Regions from separate parts of the Mesorhizobium sp. 113-1-2 genome, predicted to be linked through region 2. Evidence: riboswitches for the same ligand, from Rfam matches in the RefSeq annotation. Region 2 holds a riboswitch; the other holds the start of a gene.
What was found. Region 2 has a riboswitch for S-adenosylmethionine ahead of JN279_RS37790 (O-succinylhomoserine sulfhydrylase). Riboswitches for the same ligand answer to the same signal wherever they lie in the genome.

Region 1 (7,423 bases), 1.8 Mb from region 2:
CTTCCAGCCAATGGTCGCGGATGCCTAGCGCCTCCAGATGCTTCAGCGTGCTGAGAACGTAATCCTCGTTGCCGCCGGATTGGCCGACCGCGCCGCGCACCACCGCCGCCGCATGCGCGGCGTCCAGCCCGCCGGCATATTGCTCATGCTTGCGGTCGACGATGTAGGCCACCGCTTCGACCGTTCCGCGGCCGTCGAGGCGGACCTTGAGCGTGCGCTCGAGATAGACTGATGTGACGAGTTCGCGCTCGCGCAGATAGGCGATGACCTCGTCGCGCAATTCGCCGGGCACACGGAAAGCCAGGCCGACACAGGAGCCGCCATGGTCGAGGCCGAGCACCAGTCCGGGCCGCTGGCGCGTGCCGCGGTGCACGAAGGAATAGACGCAGAGCGAGCGGCGGTAGCCGTGCAAATGGGCGCGCCGCGTCTCGACATGCGCGAAACCCGGCCGCCAGATCAGCGAGCCATAGCCAAACACCCAAAAATCGCCCATATCGCCGCGCCTGATTGCAAAAAGAATGGCACCACCGCACCGGAACCGGTGTTTTTTCCGTCCGTCCCCGGCTACCTATTCGCCAATGTCTACCTGGTTGTCGGAATCGAAGGTCCGTCCACCAACATCCATGCGTTAATGAGAGCCAAAGCATGACGTCAAGTGACGAACGCCAACCAAAGTCCCGCCGCGGCCTGTTCTGGCTTGTGGCGTTCATCGTTGTGCTGTTCGCCATTTACAGCGGTGGCTGGTTCTACCTGGCCAACAGGGTCAGGGCTGAAGCCGACAAGGCGGTCGCCACGCTCAACAAGGATGGCGTCCAGGCCGGCTGCGCCAATCTCCAGGTCAGCGGCTATCCCTTGAGCTTCTCCGTCTCCTGCGACAACCTCGCCTACGAGGACGATGCCAGGAACATCGCGGCTTCGGCCGGCTCCTTCAATGCCGTCGCCCAGATCATCCAGCCTTTGTCGCCGGTCGCCGATCTGCGCGGCCCGCTCAGGACCTCCGTCCCCGGCATGGTGCCGCTGTGGATCGACTGGGACAATCTGCAGGCCAAGGTCAAACTATCATGGCCGCTGCCGCAGCGCATCGCGCTGCAGGCGGAAGGGCTGTCCGGGCAGACCGATCCGGCCGACGACACCGATCCGGTGGAACTGTTCAGCGCCGGCAGGGCCGCCGGCCAGCTGCAGCCCAATGGTCAGGACGTCGACTACATCGGCAGCTTCACTGATCTGGAGATCGACCCGGATGCGATCGGCGGGCGCGTGCTGCCGGCGCTCGATGCCAGCGGCGACGCCACGCTGAAGAATGGTGTCGCGCTGATTGGAATGCAGGTGAAGAGCCTGCGCGGCCAGAAGGTCGAGATTCGCAACCTCGATCTGTCCTCCGGCACGGCACGGGTCACCGTTTCCGGACCGCTGTCGGTGGACGCTGAGGGTCTGGTCGACGCCGATCTGATGATCCGGATCAAGGATCCCAAGGCCGTGGCAACCATCCTTGCCGGAGCCATACCCGAGCAGAAGAATGCGATCGAGCAGGGCTTTGCCGCGCTGGCTATGCTCGGCAGCGAACCGTCGATGCCGCTGAAAGTCATCAAGGGCAAGGCCTCGCTCGGCTTCATCCCACTCGGCAAGATCAAGCCGGTGCAATAACCGGCCATGGCAAAACCCCCGAGGCTCCTCAGCGTCGGCGCGCTGACGCTGGACACCATCCTGCGTGTCGAGACGCTGCCCACGCATCAGGGAAAGTTCATCGCCGCCGATGGCGTGCAGATCGCTTCCGGCATGGCGACGAGCGCCGCCTGCGCCGCGCATCACCTGGGCGCCGACGTGTCGCTATGGGCGAGCGCCGGCGACGACCCGGTCGGCGATCAGCTGGTCGCCGGAATCGAGGCCGAGGGTGTCGACTGCAGCTATGTCCGCCGCGTCAGCGGCGCGCGCTCGGCATTGGCCTCGATCCTGATCGACGCCCATGGCGAGCGCATCATCGTGCCTTTCTACGACAGGCTGGCCCAGACCGATCCCGAGGCTTTGCCTTTCTCAGACATCACGGCATTCGATGCCGTGCTGGCCGACGTGCGCTGGCCGGGTGCAGCGACACTTGCCCTCAAGGCGGCGCACGCCGCCAACCGGCCGGCGATCCTCGATGCCGATACCGCGCCGCTGGCGGTGCTGGAGCAGCTGCTGCCGCTGGCCTCGCACATCGTCGCCTCCGAGCCGGCCGTCCGTATCATATGCGGCCATGCGCTGGATCTTGAGACCGCCTGCACCGACATGGCCTCCCGCACCGATGCCTTCGTCGCGATCACCGGCGGCGCGGCAGGCACCTGGTGGTTCGATCGGGCAGCGGGATCATCCCGTCATGTCGTGGCGCCAAAGATCAAGGCGGTCGACACGCTGGCGGCGGGTGATGTCTTCCACGGCGCCTTTGCCGTCGGGCTGGCCGAAGCCATGCCGGTCGAACAGGCCTTGCGCTTCGCCAGTGCCGCCGCCGCGCTCAAATGCCAACGCTTCGGCGGCAGGCTCGGCGCGCCGGACCGGGCCGAGACGCTGGCGATGGTCGCGGCAACCTGGCCCGAAACAGCCTAGTTCTTCGACGGGTGCTCGACCGCCTGACGGCCAAAATCGGGCACATCGATGTCCTGGCCGGCCTCGATGATCGAGCGGCGCACGGCGCGGGTGCGGGTGAACAGGTCGAACAGCTTGTCGCCGTCACCCCAGCGGATCGCCCGCTGCAGGAAGGCTAGATCTTCCGAAAACCGCGCCAGCATCTCGAGGATAGCGTCCTTGTTGTGCAGGCAGACATCCCGCCACATGGTCGGGTCGGAGGCGGCCAAACGCGTGAAGTCGCGAAAGCCGGAGGCGGAATATTTGATGACTTCCGTCTTGGTCACCGATTCCAGATCGTCGGCGGTGCCGACGATGTTGTAGGCGATGATGTGCGGCAGATGCGAGACGATGGCCAGCGTCATGTCGTGATGCTGCGGATCCATCGTGTCGATGTTGGCGCCACAGCGGCGCCAGAATTCCGACAGCCGCTCGAGCGCATCCGGATCGGTGTCCGGCAGCGGCGTGAAGATGCACCAGCGATTGTCGAACAGATCGGCAAAACCGGCATCCGGTCCGGATTTTTCCGTGCCCGCCAGCGGATGGCCGGGAATGAAATGGACGCCGTCAGGCACGTGCGGCTGCATCTGCGCGATGACGGAGGCCTTGGTCGAGCCGACATCGGTGAGGATCGCCCCCTTCTTCAGCGCCGGCGCGATTTCCTCAGCCACCGCGCCGGACGAGCCGACCGGCACCGAGACGATGACCAGATCGGCATCGCGGACCGCTTCCTTCGCGTCGGTCGTGTAGGAATCGCCCAGTCCAAGCTGCTGCGCCCGCTTCAGCGTCGCGGCGCTGCGGGTGGAGATGGCGACGTGACCGGCCAGGCCTTCGCGCCGGATGACACGGGCCAGCGACGAGCCGATCAGGCCGATGCCGACCAGCGCGATCTTTTCGAACATCGGTGATGTCATGGTGTGCAGCTTTCGGGCGTTCTAACTTTTCAAGAATGTCGTGAGCGCGGCGACAACGCCGCGATTGGCCTCTTCGGTGCCGACTGTCATGCGTAGCGCGTTGGGAAAGCCGTAGCCGGAAACGCGCCGCAATATGTAGCCCCGCGCGGTCAGATAGTCGTCCGCTGCAGCCGCCGAATGCTTCTGATCGTCGGGAAAATGAATGAGCAGGAAATTGCCGACGCTGGGCGTCACCCGCAGCCCGAGCCCGGTCATTTGTTCGCTCAGCCAGGCGAGCCAGGTCTCGTTATGCGCCACGCTGCGCTCGACATGGGCGCGGTCGCGGATCGCGGCGATACCAGCCTCGATCGCCGTCGCATTGACGTTGAAGGGACCTCGCACGCGGTTGATGGCGTCGACAATGTGCATCGGGCCATACATCCAGCCGATCCGCGCTCCACCGAGGCCGATCTTGGAGAAGGTGCGCGTCATCACCACGTTCTCGGCGTCGCCGACCAGCTCGATGCCGGCCTCATAGTCGTTGCGGCGGACATATTCGGCATAGGCCGCGTCGAGCACCAGCAGCACATGCCTGGGCAGGCCGGCATGCAGACGGCGCACTTCCTGGAACGGCACATAGGTGCCGGTCGGGTTGTTGGGGTTGGCCAGAAACACGATTTTCGTGCGCGGCGTGACGGCGGCCAGAATCGCATCGATATCGGCGCGCTCCTCGGTCTCCTTGACCGCGATCGGCGCCGCGCCGGCCGACTGAATGTAGATCTTGTAGACCATGAAGGCGTGTTCGGTGAAAATGGCCTCGTCGCCGGGCGCCAGATAGGTCTGCGCCAAAAGGCCGAGGATCTCGTCGGATCCGTTGGAGCAGATGATGTTCTGCGCGTTGAGGCCATGCACCTCGGCGATCGCCTCGCGCAGCCGCCTGGCGGTGCCGTCGGGATAGATATCGAGCCTGGCGGCAACCTCACGCGCGGCCTCGATTGCCTTCGGTGACGGGCCGAGCGGATTCTCGTTTGACGACAGCTTGTAGACCTTGGCGACACCGGCGGGTGCGGCGCTCTTGCCTGGCACATAGGCGTCTATGTCCATGATGCCCGCGCGCGGGGTTGGACGTGCCTGATCCGGTGTCTGCGTCATGTTGTAAAAATCCGTCGAGAACGCCTCATCCGAGGCCGCAGCGGAAATACAGGCCATGGCCGGCAATGTCGAGAGGTGGCAGTGGGGCAGCAGCCGGGCGCAGATGCCGGTCCAGACAGCCGGCATTGACGGCAGGGCAAGCGAGTTCTAGAAGGGCAGCGACAGTTCCGTGGTGATTTGGCCGGTCGGCTTGCAGCCACGTTAAACAATTCGCTAAAGGGCCGTTTGCGTGACGTAACCGGCTTTGCGAATGGCAATGCCGGTTTTTTATTGTCCGCGGCCGGCCGGACGGAAGCATCAGCGGCGACTTTTCGCCTGATGTGATGCAGCAAGTGAGACGAGAATGGCCGCTCTGCGCGCAGGAAAGACCAACAACGAGGCCGACCAGCCGTCGAGCCCGGTGTTGCGCTTCGGGGCGGACAAGCCGCTCAAGCTCGACGCCGGCACGCTTTTGTCGCCGTTCCAGATCGCCTACCAGACCTATGGCACGCTGAACGATGCCCGCTCCAATGCCATCCTCGTCTGCCATGCGCTGACCGGCGACCAGCATGTCGCCAGCACCAATCCGGTGACCGGCAAGCCGGGCTGGTGGGAGGTGCTGATCGGCCCCGGCAGGATCATCGACACCAACCGTTTCTTCGTCATCTGCTCCAACGTCATCGGCGGCTGCCTGGGCTCCACCGGCCCGGCCTCGACCAACCCCGCCACCGGCAAACCCTATGGGCTCGACCTGCCGGTCATCACCATCCGCGATATGGTGCGCGCGCAGCAGATGCTGATCGACCATTTCGGCATCGAGAAACTGTTCTGCGTGCTCGGCGGCTCGATGGGCGGCATGCAGGTACTGGAATGGGCGTCGAGCTACCCCGAACGCGTCTTTTCGGCGCTGCCGATCGCCACCGGCGCGCGTCACTCCTCGCAGAACATCGCCTTCCACGAGGTCGGCCGGCAGGCGGTCATGGCCGATCCAGACTGGCATGGGGGCAAATATTTCGAGCACGGCAAGCGCCCGGAAAAGGGCCTGGCGGTGGCGCGCATGGCTGCCCACATCACCTATCTCTCGGAAGCCGCCCTGCACCGCAAATTCGGCCGCAATCTGCAGGATCGCGACCACCTGACGTTCGGCTTCGATGCCGACTTCCAGATCGAAAGCTATCTGCGCCACCAGGGCATGACCTTCGTCGACCGCTTCGACGCCAATTCCTACCTCTACATGACGCGGTCCATGGACTATTTCGACATTGCCGCTGACCATGGCGGCAGGCTGGCGGACGCCTTTGCCGGAACCAAGACCCGCTTCTGCCTGGTGTCGTTCACATCGGACTGGCTGTTCCCGACGGAAGAAAGCCGCTCCATTGTGCACGCGCTCAACGCCGCCGGTGCCTCGGTGTCCTTCGTCGAGATCGAGACCGATCGCGGCCACGATGCCTTCCTGCTCGACGAGCCGGAACTGTTCGCCGCCATCAACGGCTTCATCGGCTCGGCGGCACGGGCAAGAGGACTGAGCGCATGACCACGGAAAATTGCAGATTTTCCGGATCAGGATCATGCGCCACTCAGGAGGCGACATCATGAGTGTGAACGGCAGCCAGCGCGTCGACCTCGAGGTCGTCGCCAACCTCATCCCGCCGCAGTCCCGCGTGCTCGACGTCGGCTCGGGCGACGGCTCGCTGCTTGAATTGCTGCAGGACACCAAGCAGGTCGACGGCCGCGGGCTTGAACTGTCGCAGCGCGGCGTCAACGAATGCGTGGCGCGCGGCCTCTCCGTCATCCAGGGCGATGCCGACAAGGATCTCGAATTCTATCCCGACAAGGGTTTTGACTTCGTCGTCCTGTCGCAGACCTTGCAGGCGACGCGCAACCCGAAGCTGGTGCTCGACGAACTGCTCCGCATCGGTAACCGGGCGATCGTCTCCTTCCCCAATTTCGGCCATTGGCGGGTGCGGCTGTCGCTGTTCGTCAAAGGCCGCATGCCGGTAACCCAGGACCTGCCCTATTCCTGGTACGACACGCCCAACATCCATTTCTGCACCATCCGCGACTTCGTCAACCTGTGCGAGGAGCTTGGCGCGACGGTGGAAAAGGCGACCGCGCTCGACGCCGCCGGCCAGAAGATCGGCCTGTCCATGCCTTGGTGGTTCTGGAATTTCTTCGGCCAGCAGGCGGTGTTCTTGCTGAAGCGCTAAGGCACACCTCATGCCTGCCCCAGGACATCCGTGGCCTTGTGCGGATGCTCGACGCCGTCGACCATGATGACAGCGGAGTCCGAATTGTCGGTGCGCAGCGAGAGGATCGCCTGATACGCGGGCGATTCGTACCAGCCGCGCATCTGCCGCCGATCGGGAAACTCGATGATGATCAGATGACCCGGCCAGTTGTTCTCGATCACCTCGACATCGCCGCCATGGATCAGGAAACGGCCTCCAAATGGTTCCAGCGTGGCATCGATCTTGTGCAGATACTCGACGATCTGCGGACCCATCGTGACTTGGCGCATATGGGCTACAGCGTAAGCGGTCATGACGTAACTCCCTTGTCTATCGAAGCCGATTTGCCAGCCTCGTGAGGACAATCTGTCGGAATGCCTGACGCGAGGCGATTACGCCCGAGGTAATGGAATCGGTGCCTTCGACGGCCGGCCTCAGGCGCTCTCGCGCAAACTCACCGGTCGAGTTCCGGGAAATAGGGATCCGACAGGAATCGCCTGTCCCGCTCACCTTGCAGGCAGTCGATCGGTGCGTCCGCGTCGACGGGTAAGGGATTGGCCTTGTCCTGAATGC
Region 2 (7,423 bases):
TGGTCATCGTTTCCGGCTATATCGACCTCAGCGTCGGATCGGTCGCCGGTTTCATCGGCGCGCTGGCGGCAAACATGATGGTCATCTGGCAGCTCGGACCGCTCAGCAATCCGCTGGTGGTTTCGATCCTCTGCCTGATCGTGGGCGGCCTGATCGGCGCGGCGCAAGGCTACTGGATCGCCTATCACCGGATACCGAGCTTCATCGTCACGCTGGCCGGCATGCTGATCTTCCGCGGCATCTGTCAGGCGCTGCTGGGCGGCGGATCCTCGGTGGGGCCTCTTCCGGACGACTTCAAGGCACTGAGCTCCGGCTTCATTCCGGACGTGATCGGCCCCCTGACGCTGATCCCGCCGACGGTGAATGCCGCCGGCAAGACCATCTTGGGCAGCGGTCTGACGCTGCACATGACGACGGTGGTGCTCGGCGTGATCGCCGTGGTGGCCTATGCCTATTTCGGGCTTCGCACCCGGCGCAAGCGCGAGCGCCATGGCTATGAAGCCGAGCCCTTCCCCCTGTTCGTCGTCAAGACGCTGGTCGCCAGCGCCCTGGCCCTGTTCCTGGTCTATGAGTTCGCCAGTTACAGGGGCCTGCCGGTGGTGCTGCTCGTCATGGGCGTGCTGATCTCGCTGTTCGTCTTCGTCACCAAGCGCATGACCATCGGCCGCCGCATCTATGCGATGGGCGGCAACCCCAAGGCGGCGCAGCTGTCGGGCATCAACACCGAGCGGCTGACGCTGTGGGTGTTCATCAATATGGGCGTGCTGTCGGCGCTGGGCGGTCTGATCATCGCGGCGCGTCTTGGCCAGGCCGTGCCGGCTGCGGGTCTCGGCTCGGAGCTCGACGTCATCGCTGCCGTGTTCATCGGCGGCGCCTCGGCAATGGGCGGCGTCGGCCAGGTCATCGGCGCCGTGGTCGGCGGCTTCATCATGGGCGTGATGAACAACGGCATGTCGATCATGGGCGTCAATGTCGACTGGCAGCAGGTGGTCAAAGGCTTGGTGCTGCTCGGCGCCGTGATCTTCGACGTCTACAACAAGAACAAGGCCTGACAGGCTTAGGCGAGGCAAGTAGGAGGCATACGATCGCGGCGCTGCCGGCGAGTTGTCGGCATCAAGAAATCCCCCCAGGGGATCAAGCCCGCGAGCGCAATCCGGACGAAGAATTTCACCCGTGGCGCGGCTAGGTCCGAGCCGCGCAGGTTAAGGTTTGCCAAGAGGCAACCACACATGAGAGAGGACTGATCATGCTGATCTCGCAGATTCTCGACGACGCCGAGACCATCCGTGTCGTTGCCCGCAATGGCGGCAAGACCCGGATCATCAACGGCGCCCGCAGCGTCTACTCTCTGGCGATGGAGGCTGCCCGCACCGGCGTCGGCCTCGCCACCCTGATCGAACGCAAGGGGCTCGGCGAGACGATCGATCTCGATGCCGCCTACAAGAAGGGGCGGCTGTTGTCGCCGATCAATCACCCCGATCCTGCTCACCTGCACCTGACCGGCACCGGACTGACCCATCTCGGCTCGGCGGCGACGCGCGATTCCATGCACAAGAAGCTCAGCACCGATGGCGAGGAACAGCTCACCGATTCCATGAAGATGTTCCGCATGGGGCTGGAGGGCGGCAAGCCCGCCAAAGGCCAGGTCGGCGTGCAGCCGGAATGGTTCTACAAGGGCAACGGCACGATGGCCGTGGCGCCGGGTGCCGCACTGCTGTCACCGGCCTTCGCCAAGGACGCCGGCGAGGAACCTGAAATCGCCGGCATCTATGTCATCGGCGATGACGGCGCCCCCTTCCGTGTCGGCTTCACCCTGTCGAATGAATTTTCCGACCATGTAACCGAGCGCGTGAACTATCTCTTCCTCGCCCATTCCAAGCTGCGCAACGCCTCGTTCGGCCCGGAGATCCTGATCGGCGACCTGCCCTCCGACATCCGCGGCACCTCGCGCATCGTGCGCGGCGGCAACACGCTGTGGGAGAAGCCGTTCCTGTCGGGCGAAGCAAACATGTCGCACACCATTGCCAATCTCGAACACCATCACTTCAAATATTCGGCGTTCCGCCAGCCGGGCGACGTGCATGTGCATATGTTCGGCACGGCGACGCTGTCCTTCGCCGACGGCATCAAGACCGAGGCCGGCGATGTGTTCGAGATCGAGGCCGGGGATTTCGGCCTGCCGCTGCGCAACCCGCTCGAGATCGAAAAGCCGGTGAAGGTGGCGGTGAAGGCGCTGTGAGAGCGTGATCTCCTCCCTTGTGGGGGAGATGACCGGCAGGCCAGAGGGGGCGCTGTCCCGCCAGCGTCTCAATCGATAACTTTGACTGCAGGCTATTCTTGGCTACTGGCAGGGAGAGGTCGCCATCTGCGCGCACAGCGCATTGGCGATGTCGATATCGAAGCCGACAACCTTGCCGTCCGAGGTGATGGTGTTGAACGGCGGATAGGCGCCCTCGGTGCCGATTTTCAATTTCTCGGCGGCCTGCGCCGTCAGAGAGCCGGCAGCCATCGCCAACATGGCAGCGCCTGCCGCCGATAGGATCCATTTTGAAATCTGCATTTTCTTGTCCCTTGAGCCCCGCATCGCTGCGATCGACAAGCCAGCCAAGTATGATGCGCAGCGCGGGCAAGTACGCGGTAAATCGGGGTTCAGCGCGCCGCGCGGAAATGCTTGGAGAGTTTCAGGCCCTGCGCCTGGTAGTTGGAGCCAAGATCGGTGCCGTAAAGCGCCTGCGGCCGCTTCAGCATGTGCTCGTAGACCAGCCGGCCGACGATCTGGCCATGGTCGAGGATGAACGGCACTTCGTGGCTGCGCACTTCAAGCACCGCCCGGCTGCCGGTGCCGCCGGCCGCTGAATGGCCAAAGCCTGGATCGAAGAAGCCGGCGTAATGGACGCGGAATTCGCCGACCAGCGGATCGAAGGGCGTCATCTCGGCGGCATAGAGCGGCGGCACATGCACCGCTTCCTGGCTGACGAGGATGTAGAACTCGTCGGGATCGAGCACCAGTTCGCCGTCGCCGCTCTTGTGGATCGGCTCCCAGAAATCGACGACATCCTGCGCCGCGCGCTTGTCGACATCGACAAGGCCGGTGTGATGCTTGCCGCGATAGCCGACCAGCCCGTCACTGTCGCCATTGAGGTCGATCGACAGCGCGATCCCGCCGCCCGAAATATTCGGCGGTTCGGTGGCGACTAGCATCTGCGCGCGATGCAATTCATGCAATTCGGCTTCCGAGAGAAGCGCGTTGCCGGTGCGGAAGCGGATCTGCGACAGGCGCGAACCGGTGCGCACGACGATCGGGAAGGTGCGCGGGCTGACTTCCAGGTAGAGCGGACCGTTGTAGCCGGCAGCGATCTTGTCGAACTCGTGGCCACGGTCGGTCATGACACGGGTGAAGATGTCGAGCCGTCCGGTCGAGCTCTTCGGATTGGCGGAGGCGGAAATCTCGGCCGGCAATGCCAGGCTTTCGAGCAGCGGCACTATATAGACGCAGCCGGTCTCCAGCACCGCGCCTTCGGCCAGATTGATCTCGTGCAGCTTCAGCCTGTCGAGCTTTTCCGAAACCTTGTGGTTCGGACCCGGCAGGAAGGAGGCGCGCACCCGCCAGGCCTTGTCGCCGAGCCTGAGGTCGAGGCTGGCCGGCTGGATCTGGTCGGCATCGAGCGCGCGCGGCGACTTCAGCGCGCCGGACTGGAACAGCGCCGCAATATCCTGATCGGGAAGAATGCCTGTCTGCCGCAAGGCTTCGCTCCTAGAGGGCAGGCTTTTGGCGAAACCTGCTTGGTACAAACCTCTTAATGAAGCCGGCAATTGACGCAAGCGTGGTACGGGTCTAAAGGGTCGTTATCCCGTGGTGATTTGGCCGGTCGGCTTGCAGCCACGTTAAACAAGTCGCTAAAGGACCGTTGGCCGCGAGGCCGTATGGACCGGTTGCGACTTTCGCGGCCGGTTTTTTTGTGTCTGGAACAAGAGCGATGAGCAGCAAGAAGCGCAACTGGAAGCCTCAGACAGCCCTCGTGCACAGCGGAACCCTGCGTTCCGGCTTCGGCGAGACCTCCGAGGCGATGTACCTGACCCAGGGCTATGTCTATCAGACAGCCCAGGCCGCCGAAGCCCGTTTCAAAGGCGAGGAACCCGGTTTCATCTATTCGCGCTACGCCAATCCGACCGTCGACATGTTCGAAAAGCGGATGTGCGCGCTGGAAGGCGCCGAGGACGCACGCGCCACGGCATCGGGCATGGCGGCGGTAACGGCGGCGCTTCTGTGCAGCGTCAAGGCCGGTGACCACATCGTGGCGGCGCGCGCGCTGTTCGGCTCCTGCCGCTGGGTGGTCGAAACGCTGGCGCCTCGCTACGGCATCGAGGCGACGTTGGTCGACGGCACCGACATCGCCAACTGGGAAAAGGCAGTCAGGCCAAACACCAAGCTGTTCTTCCTGGAAAGCCCGACCAACCCGACATTGGAAGTGGTCGACATTGCCGCTGTCGCTTCGCTGGCCAACTCGATCGGCGCACGGCTTGTCGTCGACAATGTCTTCGCCACGCCTTTGCAGCAGAAGCCGTTGCAGCTTGGCGCGCATATCGTCGTCTATTCGGCGACCAAGCACATCGATGGCCAGGGCCGCTGTCTCGGCGGTGTCATCCTCTCGGACAAGAAGTGGATCGACGAGAACCTGCACGACTATTTCCGCCACACCGGCCCCAGCCTGTCGCCCTTCAATGCCTGGACGCTGCTGAAGGGCCTGGAGACGCTGCCGCTGCGCGTGCGCCAGCAGACGGAGAGCGCCGGCAAGATGGCCGATTTCCTCGCCGAGCAGCCGCAGATCGCCCGCGTCATCTATCCCGGCCGAGCCGACCATCCGCAGGCCGATATCGTCAAGAAGCAGATGTCGGGCGGCTCGACGCTGATCTGCCTCGACGTCAAGGGCGGCAAGCAGGCGGCCTTCGCGCTGCAGAACGCGCTCGACATCGTGCTGATCTCCAACAACCTTGGCGACGCCAAGAGCCTGATCACCCATCCGGCGACGACGACGCACAAGAATTTGAGCGACGAGGCACGCGCCGAACTCGGCATCGGACCAGGCACGCTCAGGCTGTCGGTCGGTCTGGAGGATACCGACGATCTGCTGGAGGATATCGCGCAGGCGCTGAAGGCCGCCAAGTAAGAGCGTCCAGGTCGCGTCGCTGAGCCGCCAAGATCAGGCGCGCGACGGCGTCTCTTCCAGTTCGGCCGCCTTGGTTCCGATGGTCATCGCATTGCCGCGCCAGTCGACGGCCCCGCCCAGCCAGCCGCGTGCCCACATCGCCGGCAGGATCAGGTCGCGCGCCACGATTGCCGCGACCGAGCGCGGCGACAGGTGCCAGCCCTTGGACCAGGCCAGGGCACATTCCGGAAGGTAGAAGGCCGCCAGCACGCCAATGGCCGTTGGCGGCAGGCTCAAGCCGGCGCCGGCAGCCGCAACCAGCGCAAGCGCCAGCGGCACCACCGCGCCGGTCAGGATCTCGGGAGCGAAGAACAGCGGGAAGGTGACGCGGCGCAACCTCGCCCAGCGGGCCTGGCGCGACCAGATCTCGCCAAGCCTGCGCCGGCCGAGCGGCTGCTCGAAGGGTGCGGCGACGAGATTGACGCGCAGGCCAAGGCTGTTCACCAGCTTGGTCGCGGCGGCGTCCTCGGCGATTTCGGCGGCCAGCGCTCCAATGCCGCCATTGGCATCCAGCATCGGCTTGTTCCACAGCATGCTCTTACCCTGGGCAAAGCCAAGGCCGAGCGCCTCGCCGGCATACTGCCAGCGCGCCTGCAGCGTGTTGAGGAAGGCGCATTCGACCTCGGCCCAGAAGCCGTCCGGCCGTGAGCCAATCGGCGTCGAGCAGACAAGGCCGGTATCCGTCCGCCACGCCGCCATCAGATGCTGGATGTAGTCTCTCGGCATCAGCACGTTGGAGTCGGCCAGGACGACCCAGTTGTGCCGCGCGGCTTCCCAGCCCTTGACGCAATTGTTGAGCTTGGGATTGGCGCTGACGCGGTCGTCACCGATCAACAGCCGGGCCGGCACCTTTGGGAAGCGGGCGATGGCTTGTCTGATCAGACTGACCACCGGATCGTCGGCATGGGCGACGCAGAAGATCAGCTCGTAGCGCGGCCAGTCGAGCGAGAAGGCGCGCTCCAGTGTCTCATGCGTGAACGGTTCGACGCCGCGCGACGGGATGACAATCGACACCGGCGGCGATTTGCCGGCTGGCCGTGCGATGGTAGTGCGCTGTTTCAGTTGTGAAGCGGCGAGCAGGATACTGGCGGCGTTTGAAAGGATAAGAGCAGTCGAAAGCGAGGCGGCTATAAGAGTGAGTTCCATCGAGATCTGGTCACTCCAGAAAAGACAGCCAGCATCGTGGCCGTTTTCAACAGTTCGACAGAGCGCCGAGTCGCTCGGTTGGTGCACACCATCATTGTCATGTGTCACTTAAATGACATTCTTTGCCGGCACCTGCGTTTCAAGACGAGGCGCGACAAGACGCGCATGTTGACCTGCTCGCCGGGAGCGCCGAAAGGTTCTGCTTGTTGAGCATGATCTCTGGACGAACGGAAACCCGTTTGTCCGAGAAAACCGGTTCCCACTTTTCGGGATCATGCTTGAGATTGTTTTGGAGCCGCTTATGTACCGCGCCGTCACGCGCAACATCGAAGTGCAGGTCAGGCCGTTCTATCTCGAGGACCGCTCGGATCCTTCCGAGAACCGCTATGTCTGGGGCTATCAGATAACGATCGACAACCAGTCGGACGAATTCGTGCAGCTTCTGTCGCGCTATTGGCACATCACCGACGGTGCCGGCCGGGTCGAGGAAGTGCGCGGCCCGGGCGTCGTCGGCGACCAGCCCGAGCTCAATCCCGGCGACAGCTATCAATATACGTCCGGCTGCCCGCTCTCGACCCCGTCAGGGATCATGGTCGGGCACTACACGATGCGCAACAAGCGCGGCGAGACTTTTGATATCGCCATCCCGGCGTTTTCGCTGGATCTGCCGGGGACGCGGCGCACGGTGAATTAGCGTCTTTCTCCCCGTTACTATACGGGGAGAAATGCCCGGCAGGGCAATGAGGGGCGGCGTCGAGTCTCCTGAGATATCGTCGAGGACGGGGTTTGCGCACGGCTATTCGCCGAAGTTAGCGCCGCCCCTCATCCGCCCTTCGGCCACCTTCTCCCCGTGAAACGGGGAGAAGGAAGGACTTTACTGCGCCGCGAATTCCGCCGGGTCGAAGTCGTACTGTTTCGAGCAGAATTCGCAGGCGACGTGGATGCCGCCATCCTCGGTCGAGTCCTTGATCTCCTGCGCGGAAAAACCCTCGAGGATGCCGCGAATCTTGTCCCTGGAGCATGAGCACTGATCGGCGACCGGGGCGCCGCCAAAGACGCGCACGCCATGC

Region 1: linked by a shared signal. The riboswitch ahead of metX (homoserine O-acetyltransferase MetX) and the one ahead of JN279_RS37790 (O-succinylhomoserine sulfhydrylase) in region 2 are both predicted to bind S-adenosylmethionine.

What each region holds. Positions count from the first base shown of each region.
Region 1 covers NZ_AP023242.1:1,743,806-1,751,228, reverse strand. Annotated here, with positions in the region: gene JN279_RS08445 (gamma-glutamylcyclotransferase) at 1-493, opposite strand, end outside; gene JN279_RS08440 (DUF2125 domain-containing protein) at 646-1,644, shown strand; gene JN279_RS08435 (sugar kinase) at 1,651-2,580, shown strand; gene JN279_RS08430 (prephenate/arogenate dehydrogenase family protein) at 2,577-3,512, opposite strand; gene hisC (histidinol-phosphate transaminase) at 3,534-4,643, opposite strand; SAM riboswitch at 4,803-4,880, shown strand; gene metX (homoserine O-acetyltransferase MetX) at 4,987-6,156, shown strand; gene metW (methionine biosynthesis protein MetW) at 6,215-6,829, shown strand; gene JN279_RS08410 (DUF1330 domain-containing protein) at 6,838-7,164, opposite strand; gene JN279_RS08405 (DUF1194 domain-containing protein) at 7,305-7,423, opposite strand, start outside.
Region 2 covers NZ_AP023242.1:7,869,446-7,876,868, forward strand. Annotated here, with positions in the region: gene mmsB (multiple monosaccharide ABC transporter permease) at 1-1,052, shown strand, start outside; gene araD1 (AraD1 family protein) at 1,247-2,239, shown strand; partial or broken gene JN279_RS37780 (transporter substrate-binding domain-containing protein) at 2,363-2,560, opposite strand; gene JN279_RS37785 (2'-deoxycytidine 5'-triphosphate deaminase) at 2,650-3,744, opposite strand; SAM riboswitch at 3,844-3,921, shown strand; gene JN279_RS37790 (O-succinylhomoserine sulfhydrylase) at 3,978-5,168, shown strand; gene JN279_RS37795 (ceramide glucosyltransferase) at 5,202-6,353, opposite strand; gene apaG (Co2+/Mg2+ efflux protein ApaG) at 6,655-7,047, shown strand; gene JN279_RS37805 (Hsp33 family molecular chaperone) at 7,228-7,423, opposite strand, start outside.